Regions from separate parts of the Bacillus sp. FAU20 genome, predicted to be linked through region 3. Evidence: a T-box and tRNA genes for the amino acid it is inferred to sense, from the RefSeq annotation. Region 3 holds a T-box; the other regions hold tRNA genes.

Region 1 (4,191 bases), on a different contig from region 3:
CCGAATGGTATCAGTGGTAGGGGAGCGTTCTAAGGACAGTGAAGTCAGACCGGAAGGACTGGTGGAGTGCTTAGAAGTGAGAATGCCGGTATGAGTAGCGAAAGACGGGTGAGAATCCCGTCCACCGAATGCCTAAGGTTTCCTGAGGAAGGCTCGTCCGCTCAGGGTTAGTCAGGACCTAAGCCGAGGCCGACAGGCGTAGGCGATGGACAACAGGTTGATATTCCTGTACCACCTCTTTATCGTTTGAGCAATGGAGGGACGCAGAAGGATAGAAGAAGCGTGCGATTGGTTGTGCACGTCCAAGCAGTTAGGCTGATAAGTAGGCAAATCCGCTTATCATAAAGGCTGAGCTGTGATGGGGAAGCTCCTTATGGAGCGAAGTCTTTGATTCCCCGCTGCCAAGAAAAGCTTCTAGCGAGATAAAAGGTGCCTGTACCGCAAACCGACACAGGTAGGCGAGGAGAGAATCCTAAGGTGTGCGAGAGAACTCTGGTTAAGGAACTCGGCAAAATGACCCCGTAACTTCGGGAGAAGGGGTGCTTTCTTAACGGAAAGCCGCAGTGAATAGGCCCAAGCGACTGTTTAGCAAAAACACAGCTCTCTGCGAAGCCGTAAGGCGAAGTATAGGGGGTGACACCTGCCCGGTGCTGGAAGGTTAAGGAGAGGGGTTAGCGTAAGCGAAGCTCTGAACTGAAGCCCCAGTAAACGGCGGCCGTAACTATAACGGTCCTAAGGTAGCGAAATTCCTTGTCGGGTAAGTTCCGACCCGCACGAAAGGTGTAACGATTTGGGCACTGTCTCAACCAGAGACTCGGTGAAATTATAGTACCTGTGAAGATGCAGGTTACCCGCGACAGGACGGAAAGACCCCGTGGAGCTTTACTGTAGCCTGATATTGAATTTTGGTACAGTTTGTACAGGATAGGCGGGAGCCATTGAAACCGGAGCGCTAGCTTCGGTGGAGGCGCTGGTGGGATACCGCCCTGACTGTATTGAAATTCTAACCTACGGGTCTTATCGACCCGGGAGACAGTGTCAGGTGGGCAGTTTGACTGGGGCGGTCGCCTCCTAAAGTGTAACGGAGGCGCCCAAAGGTTCCCTCAGAATGGTTGGAAATCATTCGTAGAGTGCAAAGGCATAAGGGAGCTTGACTGCGAGACCTACAAGTCGAGCAGGGACGAAAGTCGGGCTTAGTGATCCGGTGGTTCCGCATGGAAGGGCCATCGCTCAACGGATAAAAGCTACCCCGGGGATAACAGGCTTATCTCCCCCAAGAGTCCACATCGACGGGGAGGTTTGGCACCTCGATGTCGGCTCATCGCATCCTGGGGCTGTAGTCGGTCCCAAGGGTTGGGCTGTTCGCCCATTAAAGCGGTACGCGAGCTGGGTTCAGAACGTCGTGAGACAGTTCGGTCCCTATCCGTCGTGGGCGTAGGAAATTTGAGAGGAGCTGTCCTTAGTACGAGAGGACCGGGATGGACGCACCGCTGGTGTACCAGTTGTTCTGCCAAGGGCATAGCTGGGTAGCTATGTGCGGAAGGGATAAGTGCTGAAAGCATCTAAGCATGAAGCCCCCCTCAAGATGAGATTTCCCATAGCGTAAGCTAGTAAGATCCCTGAAAGATGATCAGGTTGATAGGTTCGAGGTGGAAGCATGGTGACATGTGGAGCTGACGAATACTAATAGATCGAGGACTTAACCATATAATATGTAGCAATGTTATCTAGTTTTGAGAGAACATAAAAAACTTGTTGACTTTTAAAGTAAATAAGTTATAATAATGATTGTCTCAAAAGAATAATGTCTGGTAATGATAGCAGAGAGGTCACACCCGTTCCCATACCGAACACGGAAGTTAAGCTCTCTAGCGCCGATGGTAGTTGGGACCTTGTCCCTGTGAGAGTAGGACGTTGCCAGGCAATATTATTCCGCAGTAGCTCAGCGGTAGAGCTATCGGCTGTTAACCGATCGGTCGTAGGTTCGATTCCTACCTGCGGAGCCATTGGAGAGCTGTCCGAGTTGGCCGAAGGAGCACGATTGGAAATCGTGTATACGTCACAAGCGTATCAAGGGTTCGAATCCCTTGCTCTCCGCCATAGGATTTATAATATTTGGCCCGTTGGTCAAGTGGTTAAGACACCGCCCTTTCACGGCGGTAACACGGGTTCGAATCCCGTACGGGTCACCACTTTGGAGGATTAGCTCAGCTGGGAGAGCACCTGCCTTACAAGCAGGGGGTCGGCGGTTCGATCCCGTCATCCTCCACCATATAATTTTTATATGAATAGTATTATCGCGGGGTGGAGCAGCACGGTAGCTCGTCGGGCTCATAACCCGAAGGTCGCAGGTTCAAATCCTGTCCCCGCAACCAAATGGTCCCGTGGTGTAGTGGTTAACATGCCTGCCTGTCACGCAGGAGATCGCCGGTTCGACCCCGGTCGGGACCGCCATTTTAATAAGGCTCGGTAGCTCAGTCGGTAGAGCAGAGGACTGAAAATCCTCGTGTCGGCGGTTCGATTCCGTCCCGAGCCACCATTTATTTTAATAAAATATGCCGGCTTAGCTCAATTGGTAGAGCAACTGACTTGTAATCAGTAGGTTGGGGGTTCAAGTCCTCTAGCCGGCACCATGTAAGTTTCGGAGGGGTAGCGAAGTGGCTAAACGCGGCGGACTGTAAATCCGCTCCTTCGGGTTCGGCAGTTCGAATCTGCCCCCCTCCACCATTTACATAGGGGCATAGTTTAAAGGTAGAACTGAGGTCTCCAAAACCTCCAGTGTGGGTTCGATTCCTACTGCCCCTGCCAAATATATATTTACACAACATGGCGGTTGTGGCGAAGTGGTTAACGCACCGGATTGTGGCTCCGGCATTCGTGGGTTCGATTCCCATCAGTCGCCCCATTTTTATTTTAAAAATTACAAATAATCTAATGGATACTTACATATAATTAAGTAAGAATTCGATGGGCTATAGCCAAGCGGTAAGGCAACGGACTTTGACTCCGTCATGCGCTGGTTCGAATCCAGCTAGCCCAGCCATTTTTGCGGAAGTAGTTCAGTGGTAGAATACAACCTTGCCAAGGTTGGGGTCGCGGGTTCGAATCCCGTCTTCCGCTCCAATAAAATTTTATATGGCGGCATAGCCAAGTGGTAAGGCAGAGGTCTGCAAAACCTTTATCACCGGTTCAAATCCGGTTGCCGCCTTTTCTTTTGTGCCGATGTGGCGGAATTGGCAGACGCGCACGACTCAAAATCGTGTTCCTTCGGGAGTGTCGGTTCGACCCCGACCATCGGTATCATGAACGGCGTAAAAAACTCTATACAATTAGTATAGAGTTTTTTTGTGTTTTCTTTTCATTACATGACAAAATAAGCAGAAAAAGTGTACGGTGAGTAAACTGCGAAACATTAAAAGGATAAAAACAAACATTCATTTGTATCCTTTTAATTGTTGTATACTATAAAATTCCAGCAGAATATTGCATATACAATATTCCTTTCGAGCACTCTAGAGAGAATTTCTCCACCCCGGTGACATGAAGTTAAATCCGACACCACCAGTAGATATTAGTACATTATCAACGGTTAAGTTTGTAATTTCTAAAAACTTCTTTTCAAACTCTTCTCTGTTGTACTTATACATAGTTGAGTGGCACGCCCACATATGTGTTGAAGTACTTAACCAGTCCCCTAATTCCTTCAATTCAGGAAACGCCTCAAATTGGATTGTTTCATCTAATTTCATGAATCTTACTTGATAGATAGTTGGGTTTAACTTATCTCCTATTCCTTTAAAAGCATGTGATTTTTTGTCTTTTGAATGTGTCATAATTCTCCCTCCATCTTTTCTTCAAATTATTTCCTATTTTTATTATATAACAATAGAAAGTAATTATGGAAATATTATAGAAATCGGTATCGGCAATATAAAAAGACTCTAACAGAAATGTTAGAGTCTTTTTGTTAAATTATACTATGTGCTTCTAAAATTCGTAATAAACGTAGGAATTCATGTATAATATAACTTGTCGAAAGAACAAAATGATAGTGATTTATATTATGTCTGTAATATGAATCAAAAATGAACTTTTTATATTTCTTTTAAAAATGTGTTGAACACACATTATATTTCATATTAATATTTTTATGTAGATTTAAAACGGGAAAGAGAGTGGAAAGTATGGGCC
Region 2 (4,191 bases), on a different contig from region 3:
TAGCTGGGTAGCTATGTGCGGAAGGGATAAGTGCTGAAAGCATCTAAGCATGAAGCCCCCCTCAAGATGAGATTTCCCATAGCGTAAGCTAGTAAGATCCCTGAAAGATGATCAGGTTGATAGGTTCGAGGTGGAAGCATGGTGACATGTGGAGCTGACGAATACTAATAGATCGAGGACTTAACCATATAATATGTAGCAATGTTATCTAGTTTTGAAAGAATATAAAAAACTTGTTGACTTTCAGAAGTGAATAAGTTACAATGATTCTTGTCTTAAATGAATACAGTCTGGTAATGATGGCAGAGAGGTCACACCCGTTCCCATACCGAACACGGAAGTTAAGCTCTCTAGCGCCGATGGTAGTTGGGACCTTGTCCCTGTGAGAGTAGGACGTTGCCAGGCAAAATGGAGGATTAGCTCAGCTGGGAGAGCACCTGCCTTACAAGCAGGGGGTCGGCGGTTCGATCCCGTCATCCTCCACCATATATGTCGGAGGGGTAGCGAAGTGGCTAAACGCGGCGGACTGTAAATCCGCTCCTTCGGGTTCGGCAGTTCGAATCTGCCCCCCTCCACCATTCTTAATTAATGGGCTATAGCCAAGCGGTAAGGCAACGGACTTTGACTCCGTCATGCGCTGGTTCGAATCCAGCTAGCCCAGCCATTAAGAGCCATTAGCTCAGTTGGTAGAGCATCTGACTTTTAATCAGAGGGTCGAAGGTTCGAGTCCTTCATGGCTCACCATTTTAATGAAATATGCGGGTGTGGCGGAATTGGCAGACGCACTAGACTTAGGATCTAGCGCCTTTGGCGTGGGGGTTCGACTCCCTTCACCCGCACTTTTAATAAAATAACTCATACATGTCTTGCGGAAGTAGTTCAGTGGTAGAATACAACCTTGCCAAGGTTGGGGTCGCGGGTTCGAATCCCGTCTTCCGCTCCAATTTTCAATATGACATGCCGGGGTGGCGGAACAGGCAGACGCACAGGACTTAAAATCCTGCGGTGGGTGACCACCGTGCGGGTTCGACCCCCGCCCTCGGCACCATATGCGCCCGTAGCTCAATTGGATAGAGCGTTTGACTACGGATCAAGAGGTTAGGGGTTCGACTCCTCTCGGGCGCGCTTTTATTAACGGGAAGTGGCTCAGCTTGGTAGAGCACCTGGTTTGGGACCAGGGGGTCGCAGGTTCAAATCCTGTCTTCCCGATATTCCCAAAAAACATGGGGCCTTAGCTCAGCTGGGAGAGCGCCTGCCTTGCACGCAGGAGGTCAGCGGTTCGATCCCGCTAGGCTCCACTTTATTTAATATATGTCTCGGAGGTATACCCAAGTTCGGCTGAAGGGATCGGTCTTGAAAACCGACAGGCGGTGAGAATCGCGCGGGGGTTCGAATCCCTCTACCTCCTCCATTTTTTCTTTAATGGTTTAGACATATAATAATAAAATATTTTTTCCTTCATGGAGGTATACCCAAGTTCGGCTGAAGGGATCGGTCTTGAAAACCGACAGGCGGCGAGAGTCGCGCGGGGGTTCGAATCCCTCTACCTCCTCCATTTTTTAAAACTTTATATTGTCGCGGGGTGGAGCAGCACGGTAGCTCGTCGGGCTCATAACCCGAAGGTCGCAGGTTCAAATCCTGTCCCCGCAACCAAATGGTCCCGTGGTGTAGTGGTTAACATGCCTGCCTGTCACGCAGGAGATCGCCGGTTCGACCCCGGTCGGGACCGCCATTTATGTTGGCTCGGTAGCTCAGTCGGTAGAGCAGAGGACTGAAAATCCTCGTGTCGGCGGTTCGATTCCGTCCCGAGCCACCATTTTTTTATGCCGGCTTAGCTCAATTGGTAGAGCAACTGACTTGTAATCAGTAGGTTGGGGGTTCAAGTCCTCTAGCCGGCATCATTTAGGGGCATAGTTTAAAGGTAGAACTGAGGTCTCCAAAACCTCCAGTGTGGGTTCGATTCCTACTGCCCCTGTAAAGTATATGGGCCTATAGCTCAGCTGGTTAGAGCGCACGCCTGATAAGCGTGAGGTCGATGGTTCGAGTCCATTTAGGCCCACCATATATTATTCCGCAGTAGCTCAGTGGTAGAGCTATCGGCTGTTAACCGATCGGTCGTAGGTTCGAGTCCTACCTGCGGAGCCATGGCCCGTTGGTCAAGTGGTTAAGACACCGCCCTTTCACGGCGGTAACACGGGTTCGAATCCCGTACGGGTCATACAAAAAAGAGTCAGCATTATGCTGGCTCTTTTTTATTTTGTTAATCCTTTTTATTACGTTACTTTCCAGAAATAAATAAAGGGATTTTGGAAAAGCTATGGTATGTATAAAAAGGAGGAAATAAATAATGACACGAGTTAGAGACTTAATGAGTACCCATATTGTACATTGTACACCGCTAGACAATGTATATGAGGCAGCTGTTAAAATGAAGGAAGAATCAGTTGGATTAATCCCAGTTGTTGAAAATGAGCAAGTTGTTGGGCTTGTTACTGATCGAGATTTAGTCGTTCGAGGGATTGCTGAAAAACATCCTGGATCTAATAAAATTACAAATGTGATGACAACAAATATTATCTCAGTTTCTCCAAATGATTCTATTGAAAAAGCTACAGAGCTAATGGCACAGCATCAAATTAGACGATTACCAGTAGTTGATAGTGGTCAACTTATTGGCATGTTAGCACTAGGAGATTTAGCTATAAGGGAATCAGCAGATGATCAAGCTGGATTTGCCTTGAGCGAAATCTCAGAGCATACAGAGTAAATTGAAACTTTCATTAACCGAGAGTCTGATGGTCACTCATAAAGAGCTAAATTATATATAAAGTTCAGATACATTATTCTAGCATATATGGATTAAACTAATATGTTAGCGTGATGTATCTGAGACATTATATAATAAGTATGTGGTTAATAATTTCGACAGTTTTTTAAAATTTGTTATTCTTCATTTTTAATAAGAGAAAAGATGATATACTGATAGATATAAGTATTATGAGAGATTTTGAATATAACAATATTAATTTTTAGTGGCGCGATAATAAATTAATATTTCCTACATAGATGAAAAGGGAAGGGGAATTATATGAAGGCTGTACAGGGCGATCCAAATTGGAATTTGGTTACAGATACATATATAGAACCAAATAATTTCGCTGAATTATTTTCTTTGCTTGTACCTTGTCACCCAAAAGGTGAGGGGAAAGAACGAACTATATTAGTATGGAAAGAGAAAGAATTTTATAAAGAAGAAAATTTAGCGTCATTTATCGTATATGGCATGAATAAAGCAAAGAAATTACCGCAGTTTCATAAAGATGAAATTCCAACTTTAGTGCGTATTCTTCGCTTATGCCAAGAGATTGGTTGGTATGAAGAGGCAAATGATTTTATGATAGCGCAAGGATTAGCTGAGTTTGTTCATACTTCATTGGAATATGAAACATGGGATCTTTTGACGCAATCAGTTGCTTTAAATTATTTAATTATTAAATATCGTATAGGTGAATTGACAGATAGGGATATTGAAATTTGGGATAGAGTTAAATTTAATGAGAAGTGTATAACCGATTGTAAACATTTATTATCTCATAAAGAAGTATTGGAATTTACATTCTTTTATATGTGCAAGAGAGCGAAATCATTATCAAAAGAGCAATTAAATAGTGATATGATGAGTTTAGCGATGTATTGTAATACTTTTGTATATGATTTGTATACACATGATTTATTACGGAAATATCGTAAGTGTACAGATTTCCTATCATATTATGGACCTAGTCAGGCAGTTTTAGCATGTCAAAGAGCTGTATTATCTCAAATTTCCGATCGCTTAGACCCATTAAAGACAACGCATGTAGATGATTATTTATATGTGATGAAAGAAATGATGGAGCATATGACGATAGGAGTAATGGATCGATACGGTCATTTTATTGGAAAGCTACTATCTTATGTGCCATTTTTCGAAATGATACAAGTTCCACAGCATGCATATTATTGTGAAGAATTACTGTATATTTGTAAGGGCATTGAATATAAAGAAGAAATACTACGCAATTATATATTTATACAATTACATGATTGTTTACCATCATTCTTTAGGCTATTTCTTAAAAATAAGCGTTACGCAACGATTCATGATATTCTTTTCTATTGGTGCGATGACGAACAACGAATGAGTTTAGA
Region 3 (4,191 bases):
TTTTTACTCATTTATATTCACCCCTTCGCGTTACTTTTTGCTACGGGAGAATAAACTATACAAAATAAAAAAGCGAGAGGAAATCCTCTCGCTTTTTTCATATTTTAGAATTCAGAAGAACCTGGAGTTCTTGGGAATGGAATTACGTCACGGATGTTAGCCATGCCAGTGATGTACATTAGGAAGCGCTCGAAACCTAGACCGAATCCAGCGTGTTTTGTACCGCCGTATTTTCTAAGTTCTAAGTACCACCAGTAGTCCTCTTCGTTCATACCTAATTCTTTAATTCTGTCTACTAAAACGTCCATTCTTTCTTCACGTTGGCTTCCGCCGATTAATTCGCCGATGCCAGGAACTAGAAGGTCAGTAGCAGCTACTGTTTTACCGTCTTCATTCAAACGCATGTAGAATGCTTTAATGTCTTTTGGATAGTCAGTTACGAATACAGGGCGTTTGAAGATTTCTTCTGATAAGTATCTTTCGTGCTCTGTTTGTAAGTCAATTCCCCATTCTACTGGGTATTTGAAGTCAGCACCTGATTCTTGAAGCACTTTAATTGCTTCTGTATAAGTGATGCGACCGAAGTCAGAGTTAATTACGTTGTTCATGCGCTCAAGAACTGTTTTATCAACGAAGCTGTTGAAGAATTCCATTTCTTCTGGTGCATGCTCTAATACGTATTTCATTGCATATTTCAGCATATCTTCTGTAAGGTTCATTACGTCCCCTAGTTCAGCGAATGCAATCTCAGGCTCAACCATCCAGAACTCAGCAGCGTGGCGAGTTGTGTTTGAGTTTTCTGCACGGAATGTAGGTCCGAATGTGTATACGTCACGGAATGCTAATGCATAAGCTTCAGCGTTCAGCTGTCCACTTACTGTTAAGTTTGTTTCTTTACCGAAGAAGTCTTTTGACTCATCAACTTTTCCGTCTTCACCTTTTGGTAGGTTATTTAAATCTTGCGTTGTTACGCGGAACATTTCGCCAGCACCTTCTGTATCACTACCAGTGATGATTGGTGTGTGAACATGTACGAATCCACGCTCTTGGAAGAATTGGTGAATCGCAAATGCTGCGATAGAACGTACGCGGAACGTTGCAGAGAATGCATTTGTTCTTGGACGTAAGTGAGCGATTGTACGTAAGTATTCAAACGTATGACGTTTCTTTTGAAGTGGGTAATCAGAATCTGATAAACCCTCGATATCAATTTTTTCTGCTTTAATTTCAAATGGTTGCTTCGCTCCAGGCGTTGCAATTACTTTACCTTCTACTTTAACTGAAGAGCTAAGTGGAAGTTTTGCAATTTCTTTGAAGTTCTCTAATTCTGTATCGAAAACGATTTGAACGCTTTTGAAGAAGCTACCGTCGTTTAATTCGATGAAACCAAATGCTTTTGAATCACGTAAGTTACGAATCCACCCTGATACTTGTACTGTTTGATCTGCATACTTTTCTGTATCTCTATACAGACTTTTTACTAATGTGTTTTCCATAGTGAAATTCTCCTTTGCTCATATATTTAAATACAAAAAAACCTTTCATCCATAAAGGGACGAAAGGTTAAACTTCGCGGTACCACCCAATTTGTCATAAAGACCAACTTTAACTCGTATGTAATACATACTTCCCGGTTTATAACAGGCCGGATTCCCGTCTAAGCCTACTCTTGAATATAAGATTCAATTTCGGTTAGCAACTCCAAGGTGTTCTTCACATATACCGCCTCATCAGGCTCTCACCGTCCCTGACTCGCTTTGGATTATAGTATATACTACTTTTCCTTATCATCGTCTTTCATTTTGTTAAACTAAAATTAATGTACTACATTCGAGAGAAAGATGCAAGATGCCAAAAAATATATGAGCGATTTTTGTAATATATCGACTTACCGATAGTGTCCGACAACCAATCCAATAAAAAAATTGCCGGAATGAATCCGGCAATTTTCTAATTACTTACGTAACTCCGCACCGAATTTCTCTTCTACCGTTGTTAGTACACGGTTATGTGCTTCTGTTACTTCTTCGTCTGTTAATGTACGTTCTGCATCGAAGTAAGTCATAGAGAATGCAAGTGATTTCTTGCCTTCTTCCATTTTTTCACCTTCGTATAAGTCGAATAATGTTACATCTTTCAGAAGTTCTCCGCCAGCTTCAGCAATGACTTGCTTCATTTCACCAGCTTTTGTTTCTTTTGTTACTACAACAGCCATATCACGCGTCATAGATGGGAAACGTGGAATTGCTGCGTAGTAAGTTTCTTCTGCGTCTGCACCGAATACTTTTACAAGAGATAGTTCGAATACGAATGTATTTTTCACATCTAATTGTTTTTCTGCCTCTGGGTGCAATTGACCGATGAAACCAATTACTTCGCCATCCAATACGATGTCAGCTGTACGGCCTGGGTGCATACCTTCACGTTTTGCTGGTGCATATGTGATTTGGTTTGAAACGCCAAGCACGTCGAATAGTCCTTCTAGTACACCTTTCACAACGAAGAAGTCTACTACTTTCTTCTCACCTTGCCATGCATGGTGAAGAGCAAGACCTGTCATAACACCTGCAAGATGTTGTTCTTCTTTCGGAAGTTCTCCTTCTTCTGTCGGTAAGAAGATAGAACCTACCTCGTATAAAGCAACGCTGTCGTTTTTACGAGCGACATTGTATGAAACTGCTTCTAGTAATTGCGGTACTAAGCTTAAACGAAGTTGGCTACGTTCTTCACTCATTGGAAGTGCAAGACCTACAGGCGCCTTTTCGTTTGGCTCAACCATATATTGTTTCGCTTTATCAGCGCTTGTTAATGAATACGTGATTGCTTCATATAAACCAGCACCCTCTAAGAAGCGGCGTACTTTACGACGTTTCGTTTGTGCTGATGTTAATTTACCACGAGTCATCGTTCCAGAAGGTAATGTAACTGGAATATGGTCATAACCGTATAAACGGCCCACTTCTTCTACTAAGTCTTCTGAAATTGTAATATCAGGACGACGTGCTGGTACATTTACATGGAATGTTCCTTCTACTTCTGTGAATGGGAATTTCAAGTTTGTGAACATTGTACCCATTTCACTCGCAGAAATATTTGTACCTAATACACGGTTTACTTTTTCAGCAGTAACAGATACTGTACGCTCTTGTACTTGTAAGTTGTCAGCTTCTACCACACCTTCAAGTGCTTCACCACCAGCATATTTCGCCATTAAAGCAGCTGCGTGTTGAATTGCTTCAAATGTACGTGTTGGGTCGATTCCTTTTTCGAAACGTGCACTTGATTCACTACGAAGACCTAAGTCTTTTGATGTACGACGTACTGTTTGACCTGCAAAGTATGCAGACTCAATTAGAACGTTTACTGTCTCATTTGTAACTTCAGAATCCGCCCCGCCCATTACACCAGCAACAGCTAAAGCTTTCGTGCCGTTTGTAATTACAAGATGGTGGCTTTGTAATGTACGCTCTTGATCATCTAACGTTTCAATTTTTTCGCCTTCTTTTGCAAGACGAACAACGATTTCTTTTGAACCTAATTTATCGTAATCGAATGCATGTAACGGTTGACCGTATTCCATTAAAATGTAGTTTGTAATATCAACTACGTTGCTAATTGGACGAATGCCAGCTGCCATAAGACGAGTTTGCATCCACATTGGTGATGGACCAATCTTTACGTTTTTAACCATTTTTGCAATGTATAACGGGTTTTCTTCTTTCGCTTCTACACTTACAGAAATATAATCAGAAGTTTTTTCTGCTGTTTCTTGTAAGTCGATAGCTGGAAGTTTTACTTCGCGGCCATAAATAGCAGCTACTTCATATGCAACACCTAACATGTTTAGGCAATCTGCACGGTTTGGTGTTAAGCCAAGCTCAAGTACTTCATCGTGTAAGTTTAAAATTTCAAGTGCATCTGCACCAACTTCAGCGTCACTTGGGAAGATGAAGATACCATCTGCGTATTCTTTTGAAACTAACTTTCCATCAATACCAAGCTCTTGAAGAGCACAAACCATACCGTGAGAAGCTTCACCGCGTAGTTTTGCTTTTTTGATTTTGAAGTTACCAGGAAGTACAGCTCCAACTTTTGCAACTGGTACTTTTAAACCTTTTGCAATGTTAGCAGCTCCACAAATAATTTGAACTGGCTCTTCTTCACCGATATCGATTAAGCATTTGCTTAATT

What was found. The T-box of region 3 lies ahead of asnS (asparagine--tRNA ligase). A T-box ahead of a tRNA ligase gene usually reads a tRNA of that ligase, here a tRNA-Asn.
Region 1: it has a tRNA-Asn gene. The T-box ahead of asnS (asparagine--tRNA ligase) is inferred to sense a tRNA for this amino acid. The anticodon was not compared.
Region 2: it has a tRNA-Asn gene. The T-box ahead of asnS (asparagine--tRNA ligase) is inferred to sense a tRNA for this amino acid. The anticodon was not compared.

Annotation. Positions count from the first base shown of each region.
Region 1 is NZ_JBVYHY010000027.1:195,504-199,694, forward strand. It holds rRNA gene AC0OM3_RS26670 (23S ribosomal RNA) at 1-1,707, shown strand, start outside; rRNA gene rrf (5S ribosomal RNA) at 1,808-1,923, shown strand; tRNA gene AC0OM3_RS26680 (tRNA-Asn) at 1,932-2,006, shown strand; tRNA gene AC0OM3_RS26685 (tRNA-Ser) at 2,009-2,100, shown strand; tRNA gene AC0OM3_RS26690 (tRNA-Glu) at 2,118-2,192, shown strand; tRNA gene AC0OM3_RS26695 (tRNA-Val) at 2,197-2,272, shown strand; tRNA gene AC0OM3_RS26700 (tRNA-Met) at 2,299-2,375, shown strand; tRNA gene AC0OM3_RS26705 (tRNA-Asp) at 2,379-2,454, shown strand; tRNA gene AC0OM3_RS26710 (tRNA-Phe) at 2,464-2,539, shown strand; tRNA gene AC0OM3_RS26715 (tRNA-Thr) at 2,558-2,633, shown strand; tRNA gene AC0OM3_RS26720 (tRNA-Tyr) at 2,644-2,727, shown strand; tRNA gene AC0OM3_RS26725 (tRNA-Trp) at 2,735-2,808, shown strand; tRNA gene AC0OM3_RS26730 (tRNA-His) at 2,830-2,905, shown strand; tRNA gene AC0OM3_RS26735 (tRNA-Gln) at 2,969-3,043, shown strand; tRNA gene AC0OM3_RS26740 (tRNA-Gly) at 3,049-3,123, shown strand; tRNA gene AC0OM3_RS26745 (tRNA-Cys) at 3,138-3,208, shown strand; tRNA gene AC0OM3_RS26750 (tRNA-Leu) at 3,219-3,300, shown strand; gene AC0OM3_RS26755 (DUF3884 family protein) at 3,513-3,833, opposite strand; gene AC0OM3_RS26760 (YebC/PmpR family DNA-binding transcriptional regulator) at 4,185-4,191, shown strand, end outside.
Region 2 is NZ_JBVYHY010000027.1:404,709-408,899, forward strand. It holds rRNA gene AC0OM3_RS27640 (23S ribosomal RNA) at 1-188, shown strand, start outside; rRNA gene rrf (5S ribosomal RNA) at 290-405, shown strand; tRNA gene AC0OM3_RS27650 (tRNA-Val) at 411-486, shown strand; tRNA gene AC0OM3_RS27655 (tRNA-Tyr) at 495-578, shown strand; tRNA gene AC0OM3_RS27660 (tRNA-Gln) at 590-664, shown strand; tRNA gene AC0OM3_RS27665 (tRNA-Lys) at 669-744, shown strand; tRNA gene AC0OM3_RS27670 (tRNA-Leu) at 759-839, shown strand; tRNA gene AC0OM3_RS27675 (tRNA-Gly) at 869-943, shown strand; tRNA gene AC0OM3_RS27680 (tRNA-Leu) at 960-1,048, shown strand; tRNA gene AC0OM3_RS27685 (tRNA-Arg) at 1,052-1,125, shown strand; tRNA gene AC0OM3_RS27690 (tRNA-Pro) at 1,136-1,209, shown strand; tRNA gene AC0OM3_RS27695 (tRNA-Ala) at 1,226-1,298, shown strand; tRNA gene AC0OM3_RS27700 (tRNA-Ser) at 1,319-1,411, shown strand; tRNA gene AC0OM3_RS27705 (tRNA-Ser) at 1,463-1,555, shown strand; tRNA gene AC0OM3_RS27710 (tRNA-Met) at 1,577-1,653, shown strand; tRNA gene AC0OM3_RS27715 (tRNA-Asp) at 1,657-1,732, shown strand; tRNA gene AC0OM3_RS27720 (tRNA-Phe) at 1,741-1,816, shown strand; tRNA gene AC0OM3_RS27725 (tRNA-Thr) at 1,826-1,898, shown strand; tRNA gene AC0OM3_RS27730 (tRNA-Trp) at 1,905-1,975, shown strand; tRNA gene AC0OM3_RS27735 (tRNA-Ile) at 1,986-2,062, shown strand; tRNA gene AC0OM3_RS27740 (tRNA-Asn) at 2,071-2,145, shown strand; tRNA gene AC0OM3_RS27745 (tRNA-Glu) at 2,147-2,218, shown strand; gene AC0OM3_RS27750 (CBS domain-containing protein) at 2,348-2,767, shown strand; gene AC0OM3_RS27755 (DUF3965 domain-containing protein) at 3,089-4,191, shown strand, end outside.
Region 3 is NZ_JBVYHY010000003.1:107,024-111,214, reverse strand. It holds gene AC0OM3_RS00825 (YuzL family protein) at 1-11, opposite strand, end outside; gene asnS (asparagine--tRNA ligase) at 105-1,496, opposite strand; T-box leader at 1,549-1,800, opposite strand; gene pheT (phenylalanine--tRNA ligase subunit beta) at 1,955-4,191, opposite strand, start outside.